DNA from 2 places in the Cytobacillus sp. QJM3NY_8 genome. Region 1 is predicted to be linked to the other one. Evidence: a T-box and tRNA genes for the amino acid it is inferred to sense, from the RefSeq annotation. Region 1 holds a T-box; the other holds one or more tRNA genes.
What was found. A T-box is a leader RNA that pairs with one kind of tRNA and senses whether it is charged. The one in region 1 lies ahead of trpS (tryptophan--tRNA ligase), so its partner is inferred to be a tRNA-Trp.

Region 1 (3,382 bases):
CCGTTAGTAGTGAAATTTTCACCAGCGTCAGTTGCCCAATCTGGGTTAGCTTCAGCAATCTTGCTGTTGACTGGCAGATAAGTATAGAAAGCTGTTAATTCTTCAAAATATGGCGTTGGATTTACTAATTTAACTTCTAGTGTTTTCTCATCGATAGCTTTAACACCAACTGCATCCTTTTCACCTTTGCCTGTGTTGAATGCTTCAGCGCCTTCAAGGTAGTAAAGCTGGTATGCATAAGTTGAGTTGTTGGCAGGATCTAATGCCCATTTCCAAGCATATTCAAAGTCTTGAGCGATTACAGGATCGCCATTTGACCATTTCGCATCGCGAATTGTGAATGTATAAGTTTTTCCGTCTTCAGAAACTTTAATGTCTTCTGCCATTGCTTTTTCAGGCTTACCATCTTGATTGATGCGAGTAAGACCTTCTAACACGTTACGAAGTACAGTTCCAGAAGTCGAATCTTCTGCAAGTCCTGGATTTAATGATGGTGGTTCAGTGTTGATGTTTACTCTTAACTCCTGCGGTACATCAGACTTTCCGCCGTCGTCTCCGCCTTTTTCGCCGCCGTTAGCATTGTCTCCGCCGCCGTTACATGCAGCAAGGAACATGCTTAGCACAAGCAGCATGCTAAAAAAGATCGATAATCTTTTGTTCACGGTATAACCCCCTATTAAATTTCCTCAAACAATATCCTTACGCTTGCCTTTCACAAAAAACACAACTGTGCGCCCCAGATATATTGCTCAAATAGTCTGTTAATTCAATTTAAAAAATTTGCAGACTATTTAGAAGGCAACAAAAAAAGCAAGTTTATATTCTCTTAAAGATAGATTATCCTTATATTCTGATAATTCAGATTAAAAGGAGTAATCTATAAGATGTAAGCTATAAACTTACTCATTATGCACCATACTCTCGCTATCTGGAGTGATATAGTTTTGTTGTAAATGTAACAAAAACGTAAAGATTATGTTTGTTACGTTTATTATAAATAGTTTAAAAACTTATTGCAAGTGGCTTTTTGTACATGCAATCCAATCGAGTATGACATTTTTCGTCAAAAAGTCTTATAAATTAAGAATTTTTGAGATTTAAAAAAATTTTTCTTTTTAAGATTTTTTGCTATTTTAATAGGAATCATCACCCATATATTGTCAAATACAGCCTTGAAATAGAGGCTATCGCTGACTTTTATTTTTCCCTTTATTAACTTGATTTTTGTATCCGGATAGTTTAACTTATTATATAATACAAATATAAATTAATTATCTAGTCGGCAATGAAAAAAGAGTAGTACATTTACTGAGGGTTTAACAGAGAGTCTGTGGCAGGTGCAAACAGGCAGCCCGGTAAATCGAATGGACTTTTGAGCTTCTGAATTTTTCAGGCGCTTCCCTGCGTTATCGGGGACCTATGCATTATTCTGCATAGGGCAGAGTGACTCAGTATTTGAGTAATTAGGGTGGCAACGCGGACCATTCGTCCCTATTTTATAGGGATGAATGGTTCTTTTTTATGCTTTTTTATGCTTATAGCACAAAAATTTCCCTTCACCGCCTGTCAATTCATGATCTTTTAAGCCGATTAAAGGAGGAAAAACATGAAAACTATATTTTCCGGCATCCAGCCCAGCGGTACAATTACCCTTGGGAACTACATCGGTGCCATGAAACAATTTGTTGAACTGCAGAATGACTACAATTGCTATTTTTGCATTGTTGACCAGCACGCAATAACAGTACCCCAGGACAGACTGGAATTAAGAAAAAACATCCGAAGCCTTGCTGCACTATATTTGGCTGTTGGGATTGATCCTGAGAAATCCACCCTATTCATTCAGTCGGAAGTTCCGGCCCATGCTCAGGCAGGATGGATGATGCAATGTGTTTCTTACATCGGTGAGCTCGAACGCATGACCCAATTCAAAGACAAATCAGAAGGTAAAGATGCCGTATCTGCAGGACTGCTGACCTATCCCCCTTTGATGGCTGCCGATATCCTTCTATACAATACTGACTTGGTTCCGGTTGGAGAGGATCAAAAGCAGCACCTGGAATTAACTCGCGATCTTGCAGAAAGATTCAATAAGAAATACAACGATATCTTCACCATTCCTGATGTAAGAATCGCCAAAGCAGGCGCTAGGGTTATGTCTCTTCAGGATCCATTAAAGAAAATGAGCAAGTCTGATCCCAATAAAAAGTCATTTATATCATTATTAGATGATCCAAAACAAATTGAAAAGAAAATAAAAAGTGCTGTAACAGATTCTGAAGGCATTGTTAAGTATGATAAGGAAAACAAACCTGGAGTATCCAATCTCCTTTCCATTTACTCAATTCTTACAGGGAAAACTGTTGCGGAAATCGAAAAAGAATACGAAGGCAAAGGATATGGAGATTTTAAAGCCGGCCTGTCAGATGTTGTTGTTGGAGCAATTAAGCCAATTCAGGATAAATATTATGCGCTAATGGAATCGGAAGAACTTGATCTTGTACTTGATCAGGGAGCTGAAAAAGCGAATAAGGCTGCATACAAAATGATTAAAAAAATGGAAAGTGCCATGGGACTCGGCCGTAAGAGAAAATAAAAAACAGCCTTTTGGCTGTTTCAGTTTGTAGACAAAAAGAGTTCGGAATAGTCTCATTCCGAACTCTTTTTTTCATTTTTTGTAGGACTTCAAGTAATTACAGAGAATTGCAGACCTCTCCGAGGTTATCATTTAGGCCATTTCTGGACCTTGCCAAGTCCAGTTGGCCATTTTCTTCAAATTCATGGCAGCGAAAGTAAGCATCGCCTGCATCGACATTTTTTTAAGTCCCCTGAGGGTTGTCCAACGCATGCCATGCTTTTCTTTTGCATCTGCGAATACTCGTTCAATTGTTTCTTTGCGTTTTTCATAGATCGGTTTGACGTCTTGATGGTGGCGAAGATGATCTGCTTCTTCCACATGTTCCTCCCACACATGACGTTGAATCATTTTTTGATGTGCTTGACTCTGTGTGCATTGAGACAAGAAAGGGCATCCAGCACAAATTCGAGGATCTGATTTATATTGACGATACCCTTCCTTTGTAGTTGTAGTATATTTTAATATCTCACCAGTTGGGCAAATGTAACAGTCAAAATGCTCATCATAAGCATACTCATGTTTTCTGAAGAAACCCTCTTTTGTGCGAGGTCGTGTGTAAGGTAAAGCAGGTGTGATGTCGTTTTTCAATAAGTAGCTCGTGATAGCAGGTGTTTTATAGGCTGCGTCTGCCGCAACAGCTTTTGGTTTACTAACTTTCTCAATGACTTGTTCTACCAATGGCTCTAAAATATGACTATCATGCGTGTTACCAGGGGTTACAATTGCGCCTAACACGAAGCCGTT
Region 2 (3,382 bases), 970 kb from region 1:
CGATCCAAGCCATCTTTCTTACCTTAGGAAGCAGGCCTCCCAGAGTATGAGATAATCCAGCATAAAAGTAACCAATTGTGAAGAAAGCCGACAGTACGACTACCAGCAGCAGACCGTGAGCTGTAAGAACCTGATAATAGTTCAGCCATGCCGGCAATTCCAGCATTCCAGCCCGATTCAGCCCTTGCAATAGTCCAAGTATTCCGCCAAGCAGGATGGCTAAGAAAGCAACAGATAAATATGATTTCGTTATTTTTGCATCCTCCAGGCTAATTCCCATAACTTTATTTGCTTTATCCTTAAATGCTTGTGTTTTTCCTGTTTGCTTAATAACTGTTTCCACTGTTTATCCCCCCTTTATTTCACCGTAATGGTGGTGCTCATCATCTGATGACCCGCACCGCAGTACTCATTGCAAAGAACCAAATATTCACCTGGCTTTTCAAATTTCTGTATGATCTTTTGTACATAGCCAGGCACAACCATTGCATTTAGGTTCGTGTCAGCGACTTGAAAGCCATGCACGACATCTTTAGATGTCATGGTAAAATGAACTGTCGATCCTGCAGGCACTTCAATTTCATTTGGGGTAAAGCTGAATACCTGAAGAATCATAACTACTTCATACTCATTCTCGCCTATCTTCTTAATCCCAGGATTATCGAACGGCGCTGTTTCATCCACTTTTTGAGGATCAATTCGCTCTCCATAGCTTGGCGGCCCCATCTCCAGGGCGAATGTCTGATAGCCCGTAATCAGCATGAATCCAATAATCATTCCAAAGCTTAATATCAGCCATACCTTCTCCGACCGATGCATCATTTTATATCCCCCCTATAATCTGGCCATGTACAGGCCATACACAATTAAATAAGTAACAAAGATCCCAAGCCCCACAACTGTAACTGAAAAGAACGTACCCCTTAGAGAGTTATGTTCCTTTGAACTGCTCTGGACCACTTTTCGCGTTTCCACCTTCCATCAGCTCCTTAGCTTTGTTACCTACATCATAGTTGAGAAGGGTTTTCATAAAAGTGAAATGAATCACACTTTTTTCATATATCTTCGCAGGCAAAAATGCTGAAATACTAACAAAAGCACAGTAATATCAAGGCTTTCTTCCAATGAATTTTGTACTGGCAAGCATAACGATTCACAAATAATTCACAAAAAGTTAATTCACCTGATTTGTAATGAATCTCAAGCTTTAAAAGATTAATGTAAAGAACATAAGGATTTGAGATTTTAAGTTAGAATTTTGATGAAGTATGTAAACTATCGTCTTAAACTAATCGGCAGGTTAATAAAATTTAAGGAAAACTGGGGGATATTTTGGATGTTTTGTAATTTTGGCTTTTTCATTAACAGCTGGAGCATTCTTGAAATATTTTCAGATGATAAAGTTAAGGAACTGAATAATAGAGGAAAAGAGTTGGAAGATAAAACAGAATGAAAATCAAGCGGCCGATACTAACCTAACGAGAGATTGAATATCGTAGAGAAAAGGTGAAAAAACACAGTATGGATAAACTCCATATGTATTAGTATAATTACCAAATACCTCAAGGGACGGGATTTTACCATAGAAATATAAATCGGTCCAATAACCGTTTTATATTTCTCCAATACAAAAAAACTAACTCCTATTGGAATTAGTTTGAAAATGGTATGTATAATGGTGGGCCTAAATGGACTCGAACCATCGACCTCACGCTTATCAGGCGTGCGCTCTAACCAGCTGAGCTATAGGCCCATATGTTGGAGCGGGTGAAGGGAATCGAACCCTCATCATCAGCTTGGAAGGCTGAGGTTTTACCACTAAACTACACCCGCATATGATTATGGTTTGGAGGCAACACCCGGATTTGAACCGGGGATGGAGGTTTTGCAGACCTCTGCCTTACCACTTGGCTATGCTGCCTTAAAAATGGCTGGGCTAGCAGGATTCGAACCTGCGAGTGACGGAGTCAAAGTCCGGTGCCTTACCGCTTGGCTATAGCCCAATAATATTGCTGTCAAAAAGAATAATGGGGCGATTGATGGGAATCGAACCCACGAGTGTCGGAGCCACAATCCGATGCGTTAACCACTTCGCCACAACCGCCACTATCCTACTGGCAGGGGTAGCAGGAATCGAACCCACATCAAAGGTTTTGGAGACCTTCGTTTTACCATTAAACTATACCCCTATATAAATGGTGGAGGGGGGCAGATTCGAACTGCCGAACCCGAAGGAGCGGATTTACAGTCCGCCGCGTTTAGCCACTTCGCTACCCCTCCACGTCTGATAAGACTTAGGAAATGGTGGCTCAGGACGGAATCGAACCGCCGACACAAGGATTTTCAGTCCTTTGCTCTACCGACTGAGCTACTGAGCCACATATTATTTACTTTTTGTAAAAATGGCGGTCCGGACGGGACTCGAACCCGCGACCTCCTGCGTGACAGGCAGGCATTCTAACCAACTGAACTACCGGACCAGATTGCGGGGGCAGGATTTGAACCTACGACCTTCGGGTTATGAGCCCGACGAGCTACCGGACTGCTCCACCCCGCGATAGTATTATTAATGTGATTATTCTATGCTCACATCTAGCATTTCATCTCGCAGCTTATTCAATGAAGTACCGCCCCGATTTCAGAAAGATTATCCAAGCAGCAACTCAATCGGTGCGCTGAAGTAATTCCTTCGAAGATTATTCGGTCGTGCTCCACCCCGCGATAGTATTATTAAATAAAATATGGAGGAGGAAAGGGGATTCGAACCCCTGCGCGGTTTGACCCGCCTGTCGGTTTTCAAGACCGATCCCTTCAGCCGGACTTGGGTATTCCTCCGATATGATACAAAATAAGCATATTGGTAGCGGCGGAGGGGATCGAACCCCCGACCTCACGGGTATGAACCGTACGCTCTAGCCAGCTGAGCTACACCGCCAATGTGACTAAATATTTATGGTGGAGCCTAGCGGGATCGAACCGCTGACCTCCTGCGTGCAAAGCAGGCGCTCTCCCAGCTGAGCTAAGGCCCCATGTAATAAAAGAAGTGTCCCTGGTCGGGAAGACAGGATTCGAACCTGCGACCCCTTGGTCCCAAACCAAGTGCTCTACCAAGCTGAGCTACTCCCCGTAATATGGCGCGCCCGAGAGGAGTCGAACCCCTAACCTTTTGATCCGTAGTCAAACGCTCTATCCAATTGAGCTACGGGCGCAAAATAATGGAGCGGAAGACGGGATTCGAACCCGCGACCCCCACCTTGGCAAGGTGATGTTCTACCACTGAACTACTTCCGCTTAAAATGGTGCGGGTGAAGGGAGTCGAACCCCCACGCCTTGCGGCGCCAGATCCTAAGTCTGGTGCGTCTGCCAATTCCGCCACACCCGC

Region 2: it encodes a tRNA-Trp, which carries the amino acid that the T-box ahead of trpS (tryptophan--tRNA ligase) is inferred to sense. The anticodon was not compared.

Annotation. Positions count from the first base shown of each region.
Region 1 is NZ_CM149681.1:1,453,551-1,456,932, reverse strand. Features, by position in the region: gene AC0VZ9_RS07665 (peptide ABC transporter substrate-binding protein) at 1-662, opposite strand, end outside; T-box leader at 1,277-1,496, shown strand; gene trpS (tryptophan--tRNA ligase) at 1,607-2,596, shown strand; gene AC0VZ9_RS07655 (IS1182 family transposase) at 2,729-3,382, opposite strand, start outside.
Region 2 is NZ_CM149681.1:483,290-486,671, reverse strand. Features, by position in the region: gene AC0VZ9_RS02585 (cbb3-type cytochrome c oxidase subunit I) at 1-343, opposite strand, end outside; gene AC0VZ9_RS02580 (cytochrome c oxidase subunit II) at 358-822, opposite strand; gene AC0VZ9_RS02575 (cytochrome c oxidase subunit 2A) at 835-975, opposite strand; tRNA gene AC0VZ9_RS02570 (tRNA-Ile) at 1,677-1,753, opposite strand; tRNA gene AC0VZ9_RS02565 (tRNA-Gly) at 1,760-1,833, opposite strand; tRNA gene AC0VZ9_RS02560 (tRNA-Cys) at 1,848-1,921, opposite strand; tRNA gene AC0VZ9_RS02555 (tRNA-Gln) at 1,929-2,003, opposite strand; tRNA gene AC0VZ9_RS02550 (tRNA-His) at 2,029-2,104, opposite strand; tRNA gene AC0VZ9_RS02545 (tRNA-Trp) at 2,116-2,189, opposite strand; tRNA gene AC0VZ9_RS02540 (tRNA-Tyr) at 2,197-2,280, opposite strand; tRNA gene AC0VZ9_RS02535 (tRNA-Phe) at 2,303-2,378, opposite strand; tRNA gene AC0VZ9_RS02530 (tRNA-Asp) at 2,404-2,480, opposite strand; tRNA gene AC0VZ9_RS02525 (tRNA-Met) at 2,484-2,557, opposite strand; tRNA gene AC0VZ9_RS02520 (tRNA-Ser) at 2,743-2,835, opposite strand; tRNA gene AC0VZ9_RS02515 (tRNA-Met) at 2,859-2,935, opposite strand; tRNA gene AC0VZ9_RS02510 (tRNA-Ala) at 2,954-3,029, opposite strand; tRNA gene AC0VZ9_RS02505 (tRNA-Pro) at 3,051-3,127, opposite strand; tRNA gene AC0VZ9_RS02500 (tRNA-Arg) at 3,133-3,209, opposite strand; tRNA gene AC0VZ9_RS02495 (tRNA-Gly) at 3,217-3,291, opposite strand; tRNA gene AC0VZ9_RS02490 (tRNA-Leu) at 3,298-3,382, opposite strand.